DNA from 2 places in the Comamonas sp. C24C genome. Region 1 is predicted to be linked to the other one. Evidence: predicted binding sites of a transcription regulator. Region 1 holds the regulator's gene; the other holds the start of a gene.
The links. Region 1 encodes FNR, which switches genes on or off when oxygen is low (the NO sensors DNR and NnrR bind a similar motif). Its sites were predicted from a motif close to TTGATNNNNATCAA; they were not measured.
Positions count from the first base shown of each region.

Region 2: the regulator FNR is predicted to act here: its motif matches at 6,511-6,524, upstream of ACLBXN_RS19315 (universal stress protein).

Region 1 covers NZ_JBKFBC010000002.1:487,545-497,511, forward strand. The annotation lists gene ccoO (cytochrome-c oxidase, cbb3-type subunit II) at 1-533, shown strand, start outside; gene ACLBXN_RS05900 (CcoQ/FixQ family Cbb3-type cytochrome c oxidase assembly chaperone) at 552-689, shown strand; gene ccoP (cytochrome-c oxidase, cbb3-type subunit III) at 717-1,628, shown strand; gene ccoG (cytochrome c oxidase accessory protein CcoG) at 1,711-3,153, shown strand; gene ACLBXN_RS05915 (FixH family protein) at 3,269-3,574, shown strand; gene ACLBXN_RS05920 (hypothetical protein) at 3,947-4,210, shown strand; gene fnr (fumarate/nitrate reduction transcriptional regulator Fnr) at 4,376-5,098, opposite strand; gene hemN (oxygen-independent coproporphyrinogen III oxidase) at 5,368-6,750, shown strand; gene ACLBXN_RS05935 (sulfite exporter TauE/SafE family protein) at 6,754-7,467, shown strand; gene ACLBXN_RS05940 (HD-GYP domain-containing protein) at 7,578-8,822, shown strand; gene ACLBXN_RS05945 (sensor domain-containing protein) at 8,825-9,967, shown strand, end outside.
Region 2 covers NZ_JBKFBC010000011.1:106,106-116,072, forward strand. The annotation lists gene ACLBXN_RS19265 (hypothetical protein) at 1-31, shown strand, start outside; gene ACLBXN_RS19270 (hypothetical protein) at 449-694, shown strand; gene ACLBXN_RS19275 (universal stress protein) at 840-1,301, shown strand; gene ACLBXN_RS19280 (hypothetical protein) at 1,589-1,915, opposite strand; gene ACLBXN_RS19285 (hypothetical protein) at 2,197-2,349, shown strand; gene ACLBXN_RS19290 (hypothetical protein) at 2,336-2,509, opposite strand; gene ACLBXN_RS19295 (hypothetical protein) at 2,864-3,172, shown strand; gene ACLBXN_RS19300 (DNA breaking-rejoining protein) at 3,268-3,669, shown strand; gene ACLBXN_RS19305 (FABP family protein) at 3,785-4,426, shown strand; gene ACLBXN_RS19310 (alpha/beta fold hydrolase) at 4,523-6,328, opposite strand; gene ACLBXN_RS19315 (universal stress protein) at 6,646-7,089, shown strand; gene ACLBXN_RS19320 (clostripain-related cysteine peptidase) at 7,248-9,050, opposite strand; gene ACLBXN_RS19325 (hypothetical protein) at 9,404-9,967, shown strand, end outside.

The DNA.
Region 1 (9,967 bases):
TTGGCGGTCTGGTGGAAATCGTGCCGCTGTTCTTCCAGAAGTCCACGACCGAAGCCGTGGCGGGCCTCAAGCCCTACACACCGCTGCAACTGATGGGCCGTGACGTCTATCTGCGCGAAGGTTGCTACAACTGCCACTCGCAGATGATCCGCCCCTTCCGCGCCGAGACCATGCGCTACGGCCACTACTCGGTGGCTGGCGAGTTCGTCTACGACCACCCCTTCCAGTGGGGCTCCAAGCGCACCGGCCCCGATCTGCACCGTGTGGGCGGCAAGTACAGCGACGAATGGCATCGCATCCACCTGAACAACCCGCGTGATCTGGTGCCCGAGTCCAACATGCCTGCCTATCCCTGGCTGGAAGCGACCAAGGTGGATGACTCTGCCGTGGCAACGCGCATGAGCGCCTTGCGCAAAGTGGGTGTGCCTTATACCGATGCGGAGATCGCCGGGGCTCAGGCCGAAGTCAAGGACAAGACCGAGATGGAGGCCGTGATCTCCTATCTGCAGGTCCTGGGTCGCGCCGTCAAGTAACAGAGGAGGGACTGGAAAATGGATATCACCACCATGCGTGTTCTGGCCACACTGGCTTCGCTGGCGTGCTTCGTGGGCATCTGGTGGTGGGCGTTTGCCCGCCGTAACCAGGCCCGTTTCGACGAGGCAGCTCAGCTTCCCTTCCTGGAAGACTGAGTCTGATCACTACAACGAGAACATCCCATGAGCGACTTCTTTAACAACTTCTGGTCCGTGTATATCGCGGCTGTTTCGCTGATCGGCATCCTCGGCTGCTTCTTGCTGCTGGTGCTGGTGGCGCGCCGCAAGGTCGTTCCTTCCGCGGACAACACCACCGGTCACGTCTGGGACGAAGACCTGCGCGAGCTCAACAACCCCATGCCCAAATGGTGGATGGGTCTGTTCGTGATCACCGTGGTCTTCAGCCTGGCCTACCTGGTGGCCTACCCGGGTCTGGGTTCCTTCAAGGGCGAGCTGGACTGGACCCAGTATGGTGCTTATGACAAGGAGATGGAAAAGGCCCGTGTCGACCTGGAGCCCATGTACGCCAAGTTCGTCAGCATGCCCACCGAAGAAATGGCCAAGGACCCCCAGGCCATGGCCATCGGCGAGCGTCTGTTCATGAACAACTGCGCGCAATGCCACGGCTCCGATGCACGCGGCAGCAAGAGCTTTCCCAATCTGAGCGACGGTGACTGGCTGCATGGCGGCACACCCGACAAGATCAAGGAAACCATCACCAACGGCCGCATCGGCGTGATGCCTCCCATGGCAGCTGCCGTGGGCTCGGCGGAAGATGTGCGCAATGTGGCTCACTATGTGCTGAGCCTGTCGGGCAGCCCCCACGATGCCGTCAAGGCTTCGCAGGGCAAGTCCAAGTTCGTGGCCTGCGCGGCTTGCCACGGCATGGATGGCAAGGGCAACCAGGCGCTTGGCGCACCCAACCTGACCGATGACATCTGGCTGCATGGCTGGGGCGAGTCCGTTATTGTCGACATGGTCAACCATGGCAAGATGAACGAGATGCCTGCTCAGAAGGACAAGCTGACCGAGGCGCAGATCGCGGTGCTGGCCTCCTATGTCTGGGGGCTGTCCAACGCAAGCGCCCAGAAGTAAGACGGGTGATGAAGGCGGTGCCAAGGCACCGCCTTTTTCGCGTTTGAGTTTTCAGTAATTACAAAAATATTAAGGAACTGCGATGCCCTGCGATCCGGAGAAACCTCGCAAAGTCATACCGATCACGGCTGAGCCTGTGGACGGCGGCCAGGAATATATGCCCATGTTCGCCTCCGAACAGAAGGTGTACTCGCGCGCCATCAGTGGCGTCTTCTCGCGCTGGCGCTGGATCATGGTGTTCCTGACCCAGATCGTCTTCTACGGCCTGCCGTGGCTGCAGTGGGGCGAGCGCCAGATGGTGCTGTTCGACCTTGGGGCACGGCGCTTCTATCTGTTCGGGCTGGTGCTCTACCCGCAGGACTTCATCTACCTGACAGGGCTGCTCATCATCAGCGCGCTGGGGCTGTTTCTGTTTACCGCGGTGGCCGGGCGTCTGTGGTGCGGCTTTTCCTGTCCGCAGACGGTCTATACCGAGATCTTCATGTGGATCGAGAGCAAGGTCGAGGGAGACCGCAGCGCCCGCATGCGCATCGACAAGCATGGCTGGACCTTCGAGAAAATCTGGAAGAAGTCGCTCAAGCAGTTCCTCTGGATTGTTCTGTCCCTTTGGACCGGATTCACCTTTGTCGGCTACTTCGTGCCCATCCGTGAACTGGGTGTGGAGCTGATGGCCTTCCAGGGCAGCTGGCAGATTTTCTGGGTGCTGTTCTACGGCTTTGCCACGTACGGCAATGCCGGCTATATGCGCGAGCAGGTCTGCAAGTACATGTGCCCCTATGCACGCTTCCAGAGCGCCATGTTCGACAAGGACACCATGATCGTCAGCTACGACGTCCAGCGTGGTGAAGCGCGCGGGCCGCGCAGAAAAGACGTGGACTACAAGGCGCAGGGTCTGGGTGACTGCATAGACTGCAAGCTTTGCGTTCAGGTCTGCCCCGTGGGCATCGACATCCGCAAGGGGTTGCAGTACGAGTGCATTGGCTGCGGTCTGTGCATCGATGCCTGCAACTCCGTGATGGACAAGATGGAGTACCCGCGCGGCCTGATCCGCCTGACCACGCAGAACGCCGTGGCCAAGCTCTGGAAGCAGGCGCAGGTGATACGGCGCATCTTCCGCCCGCGCGTGCTGATCTACTCGACCGTGCTGCTGGCGCTGAGCGCAGCCATGATCGCCAGCCTGGTACTGCGCGAGCCCCTCAAGGTCGACGTGATTCGCGACCGCGCCGCGCTGTCGCGCATCGTGGCTGGCGGCAAGCTCGAAAACGTCTATCGCCTGCAGATCATGAATGCGACCGAGTCCGAGCAGCGCTATCGCATCAGCGCCACGGGGCTGGATCAGCTGGAGGTAGTATCCGAGCAGGAAGTCTCGGTAGGTCCGGCCGAGACGCGCGGCATTGCGGTGCGCCTGCAGATCCCCTATGGCTCGGCTGCTTCCGGCTCGCACCCCGTGCATTTCAATGTGGATGCGCTGACGGCTGGGGCCGGACGCATCTCCGAAAAGTCCGTGTTCCTGGTGCCGCGCTAGGCCTGCGGCATGCATCGCGACAGCCACGCAAGGGCATCGCGAATCAGCAACAATTGATGCTGCCCGATTGCAGATTTGCAATTGGGCAGCCAGATTTCTGAAAAGAGGTTTAACCATGTCGGCAGCACAAGCCAAGGCCCTGCAAAAGGCCAAGATCATCCACCCCGAGGACGGCAAGCCCTGGTGGAAGTTTGCCCATGTCTGGCTCGTCATCGCCGGTCCCGCCGTGGTGGTGGTCGCGGGCATCGTGACCGCCTATATCGCCATGAGCAAGCCGGATCCCGTGATCGACCCCGACTACTATCGTCACGGCATTGAGATCAACCAGCGCCTCACCGAGAGCGAAAAAAGCCTGGCGCCAGCAGTGACGGGGCGCAACCATGCCGCGACGCCGGCCAAGGACCATCCGCTGGATCGCTGACCGAGATTTCAACGCATCCCAAGGCCACTTCCGCGGCCTTTTTTTGCGGCCCTGGTTGCAGGCTTTTCTGTAGCCGGTGTGCCGTGACGGCGTTCTATGTCTTGGTCGACAGAAGAGTCGGGAGGGCCCCTGCAGTTCTCGGCTGCCGGCAAGGGATGGCCGGGTGGAGTTCAACAACAGGAGCGCATAGCGCTTTGTTAAAGGCTATTTCAGATAGATATAGACCTCAAATCGATACACATAAAGCGCTGGAAGCTCTTCAAATAATAGCGGTCCAGGGTTTCCCATCTGAGTGCATGCCCTTGGTATGTCTGGGAAGGTCATGGCAATTGTGCAAAATAGGTTCAAACCCACAGGCCAAGGAGAATCGCGATGGATGCTCGACGCTGGATGTGGATTGTCTGGCCGGCTTTTCTGGCCGCGGCAATCATGGAAATGGTGGTATTTGCCTTTGTGGACCCGCTGGATATGCACTGGCTGGGCTCGCCACTGGAATGGTCGCGCAATGGCATTTACACCCTGGCCTTTTTTGCCTTCTGGGCGGTCACCGTGTTCAGCGGACTGATGACCGTCATGCTGGGGCGTTCGGCCAGCGATCTGAACCAGGGCATAGTCTCGGAGCCCCTGGTCGAGTAAGGTGCTGCGCACAGGACCGCAGTTTCGAACAGGTGGCGGCTCCGGATGGAGGGGCTGGCCGCTCGCTGTGTCGGCGGCCCTGTTAGCGGAAACTCCTGGCAGGCATTCGCCGCCATCAAAAAAGCCCGCTGTCTGCGGGCTTTGTCTTGAGGGCTGCTGTCGAAGTCAGTCCTGGCATTGCTGGCTGTTGACGATGCGCCTGAGCGCCTCGGTATCCAGAATGCGCAGATGGCGCTGTCGGACTTCGATGATGCCTTCCTCGGCGAACTTGGAGAAGGTGCGACTCACGGTCTCCAGCTTGAGGCCCAGATAGCTGCCGATTTCTTCACGCGTCATGCGCAGTACCAGCTCCGACTTCGAAAAGCCGCGTGCCGACAGACGCTGCACCAAGTTCAGCACAAAGGCCGCCAGACGCTCTTCGGCACGCATGCTGCCCAGCAGCAGCATCACGCCATGCTCGCGCACGATTTCGCGGCTCATGACCTTGTGCACATGATTTTGCAGTGCCGTGACTTCGCGCGAGAGCTGTTCGAGCTTGTCGAAAGGCATGATGCAGACTTCGGCATCTTCCAGCGCCACGGCATCGCAGGTGTGGTGGTCGTTGACGATACCGTCCAGACCGATGATCTCGCCGGCCATCTGAAAGCCCGTGACCTGGTCGCGACCGTCTTCGGTGGCCACGCTGGTCTTGAAGAAGCCGGTGCGAATGGCGTACAGCGAGGTGAACTCCTCGCCGTTGCGAAACAGCAGCCCGCCCCGTTTCACCTTGCGGCGCGTGGCCACAATTTCGTCAATGCGCTCCATTTGTTCATCGTCCAGGCCCATGGGCATGCACAGTTCACGCAGATTGCAGTTGGAGCAGGATGCTTTGATGGTCTGAAGATTCATGGGCTTTTCAGCAACGGCACAGACAGACTTGGAATGGAGAGTCGCGCCGGTCATTGACCTCGTAGTTAGTGATGAGTTGGATCAAATTGTCGCAGTACTTGCCTTGCGCTCTCTTGATATTCATCAAGGACAGTTGGATTGCCTTGGGGCACATTGTTTGCATTCATTCAAAAACATGTGCTTCTGCCCATTATGGGCATGATTTCCAGGATCTGATTTTCTTTGAAATCTGCTCAATGTGGAGTGTGGGCGCACCCTAACTTTCAGTTATGACCGCAGTCACGCCCGAGTTGCTGAGCCGCTTTGATATTCCCGGCCCGCGCTACACATCATTTCCAACAGCCGACCGTTTTGTTGAGGCTTTTGGTGCAGACGACTATATCCTGGCATTGAAACAACGCAAGACGCATTCGAGCTCACGTGCCTTGCCTTTGTCCGTTTATGTGCATGTGCCATTTTGCGAGTCGCTTTGCTATTACTGCGCCTGCAACAAGATCGTGACCAAGCATCATGAGAAGGCTGCCGAATATCTGGATTATCTGGGCCGTGAACTGGCCATGCATACCGAGCATTGCGGCAAAGGCCAGCTGGTAAGCCAGTTGCATCTGGGAGGCGGTACGCCGACCTTCTTCAGCGATGCCGAACTGCAGCAGTTGATGCTTCTGATGCGTGAGCATTTCAAGCTCGATCCAGCCGGCGAGTATTCCATCGAGGTCGATCCGCGTACCGTGAGCAACGAGAGGCTGAAGACACTCAAGGACATGGGCTTTAATCGCCTGAGCTTTGGCGTGCAGGATTTTGACCCCGCGGTGCAGAAAGCGGTGCACCGGGAGCAGCCAGCCGAGCAAGTCTTTGAGCTGGTGGCCGAGGCCCGCCGTCTGGGCTTTGTCTCCATCAATGTGGACCTCATCTACGGTTTGCCCAAGCAGACATCCGAGTCTTTTGCGCGAACGCTGGCCCAGGTCAACGAGTTGCGTCCCGACCGTATTGCTCTGTATGCCTATGCGCATCTGCCCGAGCGCTTCAAGCCGCAAAGGCGTATTGCATCGGCTGACTTGCCCATGGGACAGGAGAAGCTGAACATGCTCTCCGGCGCAATTGATGCCTTCATGAATGGCGGCTATGTCTATGTGGGCATGGATCACTTTGCGCTGCCCGACGACTCTCTGGCCATCGCCAAGCGTCAGGGGCGCCTGCATCGCAACTTCCAGGGCTACAGCACCCAGCCCGATTGCGACCTGATTGCACTGGGCGTATCGGCCATCGGCAAGGTGGGCGCCACCTACAGCCAGAACGTCAAGACCCTGGAAGAGTATTACGACGCCATTGATGGCGGCATGCTGCCCGTGCAGCGCGGATTGGCGCTCTCGCGTGACGATCTGGTGCGCAGAGCCATCATCATGGCCATCATGTGTCAGGGCTCCGTCCTGTATGAGCCGATGGAGCAGGCCTGGCTGATCAATTTCCGCGAGTACTTTGCTCGGGAGTTGGCTGCACTGGGGGAAATGCAGCGCAATGGCCTGGTTCAGCTATCCGACGAGGGCTTCAAGGTCACGGGCCTGGGCTGGTTTTTCGTGCGCGGAGTAGCCATGCTGTTTGATCGATATTTGCAGGCCGACCGAAACCGCACGCGCTTTTCGCGCATCATCTAGCGCATGTTGTTTTCGCTGGTCTGGACTGCTTTGATCATGGGGCTCGTGGGTGGGCCCCATTGTCTTGTGATGTGCGCTGCGCCCTGCAGCGTCGTGACGGGCGCAAGGCCTGCCAGCGACGGCCAGGTCATCGCCTTGCACGGCCTGCAAAAACGCCAATGGCTGCGCACCAGTTTGTTTCATCTGGGACGCATTGCCGGCTATGCCCTGCTGGGCGGAGTGGCGGCTGTGGCCATGGAGAGTCTGGCCTGGCTGACCAGTCAGACAACGGCCTTGCAGAAGCTCTGGACGCTGATGCATGTCGCGGTCATGGCCTGGGGTCTGGCCATGCTGGTGCAGGCGCGACAACCGGTGTGGCTGGAGCAGGCGGGGCGCTCTGTCTGGGCCAGGGTCCAGCCCTGGGTCGTCGCCCCGGGAGGGAGCCTGGCCGCGGGCTTTGCCTGGGCCCTGATGCCTTGCGGCTTGCTTTATTCGGCAGTGCTGGTGGCCGCGCTGAGTGGCGGAGTCTGGCAAGGTGCTCTGTCAATGGCGGCGTTTGCCATTGGCGGCGCAGTGTGGTTGCTGGCGGGCCCCTGGTTGTGGCAGCTGGGGCAGTCGCATCTCAATGCATTGCGGGCGCGCTGGGGCACCAGAATTGCGGGTTTGATGCTGATTGGTGTTGCGAGTTGGGCTTTGTGGATGGATCTGGTCTACAAACCCAGCCTTTGGTGCCGATAAGTCACACAGGAGGGGAATGTTGGTGCAGTTTGCATCCCAACAGACCCTAGTCATGGTTGAGCAGTCATGGAACTGCGGAATAATGTCTCATCTTGTGTGTAGCGCTCAAAGTGAATCGTTTCGTTGCTATTGATATCGGACAACTGCGAATTGGCATGTATGTCCATCTGGAGACTGGCTGGTTGCGCCACCCGTTTCCCGTCAGCAGCTTCAAGATTGTCAATGACGAGCAGTTGCAGACGCTCAGGACCCTGAAGCTCAAGGCCGTACAGGTTGATCTCTCCAGAAGCGATCTGGAGGAGGCTGTCACGCCTTCCGTCGCGCCTCCTCGGCCTGTTGTGAGCCATCCGGACAGCGATGCGCATGCCTGGCGAGACAGCATTCTGGGGGTGCAGTCCCGGTTTCTGGGTGCGGTTTCCGTATTTGACGATGTTCAGGCCCTGTTGCCTGCCAACCCCGAGCGGGCGCGCGCCACGACGGATCAGCTGGTTGCGCAGCAAGTCGTCAAACTGGCGCAGGCTCGTGATCTGAGTCTGCATCTGCTCGCGGATACGGGCGGTGCCACATTCGGTGTTCATGGAGTGAACGTTTCCGTGCTGAGCCTGTTGCTGGGCAAGACACTGGGCTTGCGCAACGATGTGCTGCAGGATCTGGGCACGGCAGCGTTGCTGCATGACATCGGCAAGCCAGGGCTGGAGATTTCCGCGTCGGCCAATGCACTGAATCAAGGCACGGATCGCATGCCGCTGCGAGAGACCGCCTATGCACGGCATGTGGGAGAGTCGGTGGCGTTGGCCCTGTCCATGGGCTATCCTCCTTCGGTCACGACGGCCATCGCCCAGCACCATGAGTGGGCCGATGGATCGGGCTTTCCGCTTGGCCTGCTGGCGACCGATATGGATATTGCCGGACAGATACTGGCGCTGGCCAACAATTTCGAGCGTTTGTGCAATCTGCCACTGCAAGGCAACGAAATGACGCCCCATGAAGCCATGGCCGCACTGTACGGGCAGTATCGCCAGCGTTATGCACCTGAAGTGCTCAAGGCATTCGTGCAGACTCTGGGTGTCTATCCGCCGGGGTCCTTGGTGGAGCTCAGCGACGGGCGCATGGGGGTAGTGGTGTCCGTCAATACCAGCCAGTCTCTCAAGCCGCAGGTGCTGACCTATGACACGCAGACGGCGCAGAAGTTGCGGTTCGTCGATTTGCTTGAATATGTGGGTTTGGGGATTCGGCGTGGTTTGACGCGTAATCAGCTATCGCGCAATGCGCTGGAAGCTTTACAGCCACAAAGACGTCTTTGCTATTTTTTTGACAGTTCTGCAGCACCTGCTGTCGAGAAAGATCTCGCGTGACCATGCCGCAGAGTTTTCTGATCGACCCTCTGCTCGCCGCCATGCTCGATGGCTTGCAGGAGGCCGTCTGGCTGCTGGATGCGCAGAGCCTGCGCGTGCTTCATGCCAATGCGGCCAGCACGCAGCTCACGGGTTACACCCCTGAGCAGGCACGGGAGCAGTATGTCGATGTGCTTTGCGCTTCCCTGGTGCAGAAGGCGTTCTGGCAGGACGCTTCCAATTGGGTGGGCGGCGCGAAATTTCTCACGGAGATCTGTAAGGCGGATGGATCGTTGACGGCCGTGGAGATGGGGGTTGGCTCCATCGCCCAGAACCCGCGCTGGTTGTTGCTCACCATGCTCGACCGCAGCGAGCAGTTGCGGCATGAAAGCGAGCTGGACATGCTGCTTGCGGAGTTGCGGGCGACGCTGGAGTCCACCGCAGACGGCATGCTGGTCTGCGATCTGCGCGGCGGCATTCGCGCCTTCAACCATCGTTTCGCAGAGCTGTGGCAACTGCCCGAATCCCTGCTCGTGCAACGTGACGACGAGGCCATCTTCGCCCATCTTGAAGCGCAGACCATCAGCAGCGAGAGCCAGTTCACGCTGTTGCAGGAGGCGCAGGATCTGTCGGCACCCGAGACCTCGGAGGTGCTGCAACTGCTAAGCGGTCGGGTGCTGGAGCGTCGTTCCGTGCCTCAGCTCAGTCGCGGTGTGGCGATAGGGCGGATCTATTCCTACCGGGATATCACGGCGGAATCCAGTTCAGCGACCGAGCTGCGTCTCGCGGCGCGCGTGTTCGAGTCCAGCCTGGACGGCATCTTCATCGCCGATGCCGCGGGCGTCATTGTGCAGATCAACCCGGCGGGCGTGCAGTTGCTGCATGGAAGGTCGGTGCTGGGTCTTGCCGCCTGGGCGCTGTTCGAGTCCGAAGGCGGCCCTGTTTCCGATCTGCTGGAGCTGGCATCCGCGCGCTGGGATGTGGGCAGTTTCTGGGAGGGCAATCTTTGGCTCAAGCAGAGCGACGGTCAGCGTTGCGCGGTCTGGCTGTCCTGGGTGGCATTGCGCGACGGCTATGGTCGTCTGGTGCAGAGCATTGGCTTCATGCGCGACATGACCATGCAGCGCAGTGCCCAAAAGCAGATCGAGCAGCTTGCCTATAGCGAT
Region 2 (9,967 bases), on a different contig from region 1:
TCTCAATGAGCAGGCAGCCCGGCAAGCATGAAAGCACGACGGGCTTGGGATCACTGCGCTCATGCGGCACAAGCGCGATTCGCGACAGACCTGCAGTTGATGCAGCAAAGCTTCCATATGCCCGCCTGACTGGCTGATTCGCTGTGGCCGCAGGCGTCCTCTCAAGTTTCTGCCCCGTTGATCGACAGATGGCGCGAGATGCCACTGCCGCCAGTACCGCGACGAAAAACCTCATTTCGTCGGCGCAAAACGATCTGGATCGCCATGTAAATTTTTTGCCGGACGTTCAGGCTGCTCCTGCCTGCAGAAACGCCTTTTGCAGCAGCCCGCAAACGACAAAACTCCTTGTCAGGCGCGAATATCCGCCATCGCAGTACCCGGATCAGGGTATTGCGGCCCCTCCTCGACAGTGGAAACATTCATACACACATGTCAACGAGGGCGTCCTATGAGTGCCTACCGCAAGCTCTTGCAGCACATACAGGCCAAAGACGCCAACGGCAACCTGCGTCTGATTCTGGTCTATCAGAGTTTTGACGAAGTCGACATGCCGCATGGCGTCTCCATACGCCCGTCTGCCATTTACTTCGAAACCTCCGATCACCAGAAGGTCAACTGGCTCAATCCCCAGCAGTTCGAGATGGAAGCCACCGGCGAGATCCTCAATCGCGTTCCTGCTTCACCGGAGGAATAAGCCAGCACGACACCGTTGCCTTGACCTGGGCAGAATTTCCCTCCGTTCATCGCCCTGCTCCAGACAAGGTTCTGAACATTGCGCAGCCTGAAATATTGGAATAAATTGGCATTCAGGCACATCTTCCGGTATCAGGAGATTGAACATGTTCAAGCACCTGCTCATTCCCACCGATGGCACCAAACTGTCCGAGGCAGCCGTGCGGGCAGGCATTCTGCTTGCGCGTGAGCAAGGCGCCAAGGTGACCGGCCTGTATGTCATGCCCGATTACCGTGCCATCATCTATGGCGCGGATGCCCTGCTGACCTATAACAGCGAGGAATTCGAGCGCAGTGCCAACAGCGATGCCGATGCGGCCCTGCAATTCGTTGACCAGATCGCCAGGCCTGAAGGCGTGCCCTGCAACTTCGTGCGAGTCACTCACGCTTCTGTCTACCAAGCCATTGTTAAGCAGGCCCAGGAATTGCAATGCGACCTGATCTGCATGGCCTCCCATGGCCGCAAAGGCATAGGCGGAATCTTGCTGGGCAGTGAAACCCAGCGCGTTCTGACGCACAGCCATGTCCCGGTGCTGGTGCACCGGCCCGCCTCAACCGGCAAGCACTAAGGAGCGCAAAATATCAGGCAGCGGATCTATCGTTGCACGCATGGACGCCGGCCACCGATAGACCATGACTGCTCAGCAATGCAGGCCAGCCAGCCTAAGCCGCCGGCCGCACCCGATGGGGCAACCTGTCGACCGTTCAAACGCGTCAGCAACAGTGCAAGAGCGATAAACGGCAACCGAGGCTGAAGCCTCTGCCAACTATTCAAATGCATTGACTGTGTGAGCTGCAGAACGGAATCGAAGGGACCCCGAAACTTGCCCGCCTTGCGCGGGCATTTTTTTGGGTGCTAGGCACATCGTGCCGATGTCTCACCCAAGCGCTCTCGTTGCCCGGGCAAGGTGAACAGGATCTGGAGATTCTGCGAATCCATTTGCTGAACCACGATGGAGCCGTCTTCGTGCAGATAGATCCGCACCGTCCGGTCATCGTCCAGATCCCAATGTGCCACGCTGGTATTCACGCCTCGCCAGCCATGCTCCTCGCACAGACGGCGCCGACGCAAAGCTCTCAGGAACTCCTGTGAAGCGCCGAGCTCCGCGTTGACATGCACCCAGCTGTCGATCACCAGCTCATAGGCCATCTGCTGCGTATTGCACGGCTTGGCCATCTTCATGTGCCTGATCCAGGCATCCAGACGGGAGGCAAATGTGTATTGCAGGTGGTGAGGCATGAGTTTTCTTGAATTCAATAGCGCACCAGGCTAAATCGCCATTTGCACATCACTTTCAGAATTTTCCTACGCACAATTTACCCAAAACTTCGTCTGAAACAAAATACACATCACCAATAGGCTCAGGGTTTAAGGCTGTCAATAGCTGGATTAAGAGAGCAGGCCCGGTGAAACCCTAGGAATCTGCGGTCTCGGGCTGCCGTATCCATCATGTCAATGCATCGATGGACGCCTCGACCATGCCTGCCTGCGCCCTGGTCGGTCCTGGCTTTATCTGCTCAGTCGTGCGCACTGAAGCGTTCCAGGGCAATCAGCTTGTGCGCGGTGGCTTCATGGATGGGCGATCCGGCAATGCGATCCGGTTCAGCAGCCAATAACGACACTGCCCCCACGACTCAAGGCAGCGGCATGAGGAGAAAACGGCTGGATGAACCCAGCGCCGTCTGAGTCAAAGCCCTTGGTCGCAGCACCCAGGGTCAGCGCAGCTTGGCCATGATTCTTCTTGCTCGAATCGAGACAGGCAATCGAGCGATTCATGCCGCGAATTCTGTTCGCGAACATCGACATACCACCCGTTTTGGTTCGCTTCTCGGCCCTGGAATGCAGAGTGGATTTCCACATCTGCACAGGCCTGACTCAATTGACAAAAACTATCTTTTCACTCCGTTACTTAGCACGCTTACTTCATCAAGAAAAGATGACAGCCGCACCGGCAAAGTGCTGCCTCCGGGCTTCCTGCAAGCTCACAAACGGGATCAGAGCTATCCATCGGAGCGATCTGTAAGTGCCTACATACTTACTTACATCCGCTTGATACAACATCACTCAAATGCAAAGAAATGTCAGCTCGCAGGTTCTGCGGCATGTGGTTGAGCAACTGGGAGTGTGAACATGAGAAAAGTTAATCCTGCCGCCAAGAACGCGAATCGCGCCTTTGTCCGGCTGCACACGTATGTGACCAAGCAATTCGACTGGGATATCTTCACCAAGGACTACCGGGTCGTCCTCAACACCGACGAAGACGGCGGCGTCACGCTCTTCATCGTCAAAGTCTTCGACAAGAACGGCCAGCCCGCTGCGCTGGGGCCGAAGATCCCTAACCAGATTACGTTTTCTTACCGCCAGGCTCCCATCATGTCGGTATGGACAGAGTTCTTCAATGACGGCAAATTCAGCTGGCGCAATGTCTCCTGCCGCTAGGGCGCAGTGGAGGGAGATGGCGGCCCGGCTGTCTGCATAGACGCCTGCCGCAGCGTCAGGGGCGCCATCCTGTCCAGAATCTTCAGGAGAGTTGCATGACCCGCTTCCAACCGATGCTTGCAACTGCTGCCCTGCTCAGTCTCATGACCGTACATCTCAGCAGCTCAATGGCTCAGGCCGCCTTCACGACGCCGGGCGGCTACTCCAACTCCTACAGCGGCCAGATCACCGGCAATGGGGTTGTGCAATACGGACTGGAAACGCGCCCCTTCCAGCGCATGACCGTCACGCTCAACACCAACAATCCGTCCAGCCAGATGAACATCTTCAAGGACGGCAATGCCCAGCCGCTTTGCGCAGGCTCGGCCAGGCAAAACATCTGTACCTTCCGCGTCGAGAGGGGTGCCAGCTACCGCGTGCTGATCTTTCTCACACGTGACGCCGCCCAGCGCGGCGAGAGTGCACGCTTCACGCTCACGACCGAAGAAAGCACCTGACTGCTCTTACCGGCAGCTCTCGTGCGTCCGGCATCCTGACCACCGTCAATTTCACCTCGACCTGCGGCTTGTAAACTGGCTTCACCAGATTCAAAGTGAAAGCCCGTTACACGATATGGAAAACTTTCCCAAGGACATCTACACCGAGCCCACACCCGATGTGAACACCCTGGCCAATCTCGGCCCCTTCACCGGCATGGCCGGCATCTGGACCGGCAGGCGCGGCCTGGACATCAATCCCAAGGCCGACGGCCCCGAAAAGCAGGCCTTCATTGAGCACATGGAACTGCAACCCATTGATGCGCAGACCAATGGCCCCCAACTCTTCTACGGTCTGCGCTATCACACGCGCATCGTCAAGCCCGACGACGTGGAAACCTTTCACGACCAGGTCGGCTACTGGCTGTGGGAGCCCGCCACCGGCAACATCATTCAGACCCTGAGCATCCCGCGCGGGCAGACGGCCATGGCCACGGGAAAAACCACGGCAGACGCCACCAGCTTCACCCTCAAGGCCGTGCGCGGCTCCACGGTCAACGGCATCTCCAGCAACCCGTTTCTGGAGCACGCCTTCAGAACCGACGCCTATACCATCACCGTCACCAAGCACTCCGACGGCACCTGGTCGTACGAGCAGGAAACCACGCTCACCATCCCCGGTCAGAGTGAACCCTTTGCCCATACCGACCGCAACACCCTGCACAAGATTGGCGAGCCCACGCCCAACCCCACGGCAAGAGCTGCAGTCGAGATCTGATGGCGAATAGCCCGGGCGTTGTCGCAAGCGTCGCGCACGCCCCGGGCACCCCATGCAGCGAGGCATTGCGCTGCTCGATACTTGCGCAGCACGGCCTCAGAGCAATGATGCAGGGCCGACGGCCTTGCGCAGGCGCTCAAGCAGCGTCCGAGCCAGTTCCGGATCTTCAAAATTGCTGGGTTCCTGCCCTGATATCGGCAAGGTCCTCATGCTGCGAGCCTGCAGATTCTGCACCTGGGCATCCAGCGGCAAGGGCTTGCCCTGGCATTGTGTCAAGCGCCGTGCTGGTGCCTGACCCAGCAGATAGTTCATGACCGTCAGGTCCACGCACTCGGTCTGATAGACCATCAGGCCATGGCTGCCTTCGTTCTTGACATAAACCATGCTGGTGGCCGGCAGCTGGTCAAAGGTCTCCATGGCACCGGCCAGCGGTGTGGGCACGTCGAACTCGCTTTGCACCATGAGCATCCTGGCGGTCTTCAGACTGGCGATCGACGGCTTGGAGAACTGCGCCTGTCGTTTCCAGTACAGGCAGGGCTGGCCCGCAATACGGTTGTTGGCTATGGGCAGCGTTCGCGCCAGCTCGAAGCCCTTGTTGACCCAGTAGACCGGATCTCGCTCCAGCAAGAGTTCGTCGTTGCAAACCACCGTATTGAAGACCGAGTCGGAGTTGTCCGCAGAAAACGGCGCGGCCGCTGTCCAGTACTGCGGATCGTTCAACATCAATATCCCGCTGCCGATGCTGGAAGCCTTGTCTGGAATGCTCGCATCCACATCAGGATCACCGGTGCTGACCTGAATGTTCTGCAACTGGTTGGCAATGTCGGAAGGCTGCATGCCATTGCGCAGATAGCCGCTCGCATCCATGAGCATGCGGGCATAGAGAAGCTCGCTGGCAATCGTGTTGGGCTCGGCCCGGAAGCTGCTCTGCACCAGCATTTGATTCAAAGGTGGCGCGAGCCTTTTCAGCCTGTCCACAATCTCCTGCGTGCTGGTGCCCATGCCCAGGCTGCTGTTGTGGCGCGCGGCATAGGGAGCAATATGGTTGGCAAAGCTGTGAATCTTGCCTACTTCGTAGCTGATGCTGGCCGCATGAATACTCTGGCTGAAGTTCATATTGCTGTCGACGACCATCGGGCCGACACGCTCGGGAAAGAGGCCCGCATACCAGAAGCCCAGCCAGGTTCCATACGAGATGCCGTAGTAATGCATTTTCTCGTCGCCGAACAGATGGCGCATCAGATCCATGTCACGTGCCGTGGCATCGGTATTGATGAAATCGGAGATCGGGTTCTTCTGGCAGTTGACAGCCATGTATCTGGCAGCATCGCTGATTCTGCGGATGTTCTCTGCGTTCTCTCCATCCGCCGATGGATCCTGCGCATAGACCTGCTCGTTGCCGCTGCACAGCAAATTGGTACTGGCTCCCACCCCTCTGGGCGAGAACCCGACGAAGTTGAAGCTTTCACTGACCTTTTTGTACATCGCGCCGAGGGCGGTATTCGGGTTGCCGCCGGCAAGCATCTGGGAATATGCCAGGGACAAGTTGAGGCCATCGCTACCGGGCCCGCCGGGATTGAAGAACAGATGAGGCTTTTTGTCGGGAGCATCGGCGGTCTGCACCCTGAGGGCCGAGACCTTGATCTTCAGTCCGTCGGGCTGTTTGTAATCCAGCGGAGCCTCGATATCTGCACACTGCAAACGACTGCCGAGCTTGCTGATGTAGCGCTCGGAGCCTTCCGAGGAGTACTTCGAAAAATAGGCATCGCAGCTGCCCCAGCTCAGCTTCTGATTCTTGTATGTCGCCAGCGGATCTTTGGTTTCTGGCTCCACATCGGAGCCGCCACAAGCCACCAGCAACGCGGCCAGCGGTATCAGCCCCAACCATTGCATCGATTTCATTGCTCTCCCTCTTTCTTTTTGAAAAACCAAGGCAAGAGCAATTACATATTTCAGGGTAGATACGGACAATCACTGGAATCAGGTATTTGCTGAAAGCAATCCAATGTCACAACTATTTTCTTAATAGCTATCAGCGATTTATTTACGGAAGATCAATCCGCTTCCCCATAATTTTTCACCTCTTGATTTTGGTCAAGATACTGCATGAATCAACACTCCCAATCTTGCATTGGCTACGTCCGAGTGTGAGTATGGAAACGGCAATCGGCCCATTTCATCTGGCAACCATATGCGCGCTGGAGCGCAAGGAGGCAGACATGTTCAAGCATATTTTGATTCCTACGGATGGTTCGAAACTCTCCGAAGCAGCGCTGCACGCAGGCATACAGCTGGCCAAGGAGCAAGGCGCGCAGGTAACCGCGCTGTACGTGATGCCGGACTACTCCGCCATCATCTACGGCGCCGAGGCACTGATGTCGTACAACTCTGCCGAGTTTGACAAGAGTGCCCAGAAGGAAGCCGACAAGGTACTGCAGACTGCGGTCGACATTGCTGCAGCCACGGGCGTGGAGTGCAAGACGCTGCGGGCGACCGGTATCTCCGTCAACCAGGCCATCATCAAAACAGCCCAGGAAAACCATTGCGATCTGATCTGCATGGCATCGCATGGCCGCAAGGGCATCGCCGGCATTTTGCTGGGCAGCGAAACCCAGCGCGTGCTGATTAACAGCAGCATCCCGGTGCTGGTGCACCGCCCCTGAGGGCTGCGCGGCAGGCCGGCAAAGCGTACGTCTGTAGCACCGAACACGGCCAGCTGGCCCACGAAGAGAGCACCGGGATGCGGGACGAAGGAGTATGGCAAAGCTCAGGCTCGGACTGAAAAGGCCATCTGTCGATGGCCTTTTGCGTTGGGCAAGCTTCAGTTCGCCGTGACCAGATCCACCGAAGTGGGCGAAATCCTGAGGCGTCCGACCAGATCGGAGGCTGCGGCATAGAGCTTGTAGCCGCTTCCACGGACTGCCTGCATCTCGATGATCCAGTCGCCTTCGGGGGCGATCAGCTCGACGCCGGAATCCACCAACTGCCCTTGCGCGTTCATGACGAGCGGATGGAATTCTTCGTCTTCTTCAATCTTGGCCATGGCCAGGCCGATACCGGCAAGGCCCTGCGAGGAAAGCTTGTACTTCACGACCAGGCGGCCCTGTTCATCCTGCAGCGCATAAAGCATGCCATCAGCTTCGCTACCATTTTCGTCAAGCATCCTGACAGGGATCATGAACACCGTGTCCTCATCGTTTTCGGGCAGCATGGTGATCACCTGCCCATCGAGATGCGGCCAGACCTGGGACTGAGGCAGACGAACTTCATTGCCGTTCACACCCAGCTGCTGCATGGCCAGTGCCACGCCGTTTTGCGTGAGCACGGCATAGCCCCGGTCAAAGACACGGCCCAGGCCCGGCATATTGCTGCTGACCAGCGCACTGAAGGCATTGCCGCTGAGCACCGGGCTGGTCACAGTGATTTGCGGCATCAGCGAGCTGCCGGCAAAAGCGGCATAGGCCTGCACAAAGCCTTTGATAGGGGCAGAGAAGTCCAGCTCCGCGTACTGCGCCAGCAGGCGAGAGTTCAGCGTGGAATAGCGCGGGAAGTACATCATCAGGCCGTAGGCTTCGTCCTCGCCGCCATCCTTGTGAATCACCGCACGGTCGAATGCAGTGCGAATGTCCTGCTGCATCGAGCGGCTCAGCAGATTGCGCGCGGCAAGCTCATTGACCCAGGAAAGCACGTCCACCAGATCAAACTGCGTGTTGAAGATATTGGTCTGGAAGTCCTCGGCATTGCGCCGTGCCGCAGCCAGTTGCACCCAGGTGTCGAGCCCGCCGCTCTGCAGCGACTGATGCAGGCTGGCAGCAGCCTTTTCCAGCACGGCAATCAGAGCCGGGATCTGCTGGAGGTCGGTCACCGCATAGGCCGTGAAGTCGAGCGAGCCATTCTGTTGCTTGTAGGTGTCCACGATGGTCTTGCCCAGGGCATCGCCCCTGGCCAGGGGGTTGTCCACCATGTACTGCACCAGTCTGGTCCAGTCCCAGCCAGTGGTCACCTCTTCCGAAGCCACCAGATAGTTGACATAGGGCTGTAGCGAGGCAGCCACTTCCAGGCTGGACATAAGGCAGGCGTCAAAGCCCAGCAGCTCCAGCCTGACATTGGCCTGCTGGATTGCACTGGTGATGTCCTTCACGCTCATGGATTTACCACCGCCATATGCCTCGTCCCAGCCGAATCCCGCGACCGGGCCGCCGCCATGGTTCCAGAGCGTCAGCGCATATTGCTGAGCGGGGTACTGGCGTGCTCCCCACTGAATGAAGTTGCGCAAGGTATCGGCCTTGTTCATGGCCACCTGGGCACCTGGCTGCTCTGCCTGAGGCAGTCGCTCCAGAGTCCAGCCCCTGCCATTCGAAGGGGCTGAAGCAGGAGCCAGCCGGTAGCGCACCGTCTGCGTCAGGTCGACACCAGCCACCGAGCCTGCAGCCGAGCCGCCGCCGACCTGCAGAACCACGTTGATGTCCTTGCTGCTGGCCGCTGCCAGCATATGGGTGAGATCGCCCTCCGCGCTGGCAATCAGATCCGAGGCAACCAGATAGACCAGCATCGTGGTTTTTGCGCGCGGCCTGTCACCATCGCCTCCGCCGCAGGCGATCAGCAGCATCGTGAGCAACAACATTCCCCACCATCGAATCCATTGCATCGCCGTCTCCCATTACTTTTTGAAATATTCAATGAATAGAAATTACATCTTTTGAGGTAGACAGCAACAATCACTGGAATCAGGTATTTGGCAGCGCAAACGGATCCATCCATCAGTCCGTCAAGGCCCAGAGCGGCGGCACGCCCGTTCCTTGCCGTCCGTCCCTGCAAACAGGATTCACATGCATGTTCCCAAAGAAGGAGCAGGCCAAAGCACTGATGAATAAAGCGCCTGCAGCTATCAAAATTGATCCGACAGGCGCCATAATCATCGCGCAGGGCAAAGCGCGAATGAGCCTTGCCAGCAATCCAACCGGCCCCAAGAAACCCATGAATCGCACCGAATTTCTGCAACAGCCCGAAGTGGCTGGCTTCACCGACTGGCTCGCAGCCACACTGCCGCAGCGACAGATTCAGCTGGACATTCGCGCCTCCACCTATGTGCCCAAAGGCTTGAAAGCCACCACCTGCTTTGCCGACCTGGTGCCTCACCACTACCGCTGGCGGGCGACCGGCCTGACAACGGGCGACTGGGCCGAGTCGTGCGCCAAGACCGCAGCCCTGTCTGCCAGGCTGCGCGCCGCCGTGCAGGCCGGCGATGCCGCAGCCACGCTGGCCGCCTGCAGCGATGTGCTGGACTGGGGCGGCGAGCGCAACCCCAAGGAAGGTGCACGGCCCTTTCTCGTGGGCCTTGGCAACCACATCAGCCACTACATTGCCCAAACCCACCAGGAGATGGCGCTGGGCACGGCCAATCTGCGCAGCGGCTTTCCGACGGTACAGCTCATGAACTCCATGCTCACCAAGGTGCATGCGTTCTATTCGACAGAAGGTCTGCCCATCTATGACTCGCGCGTCAGTGCCGCAGCGGCTGCGCAGGTGGAATTCTGGCGT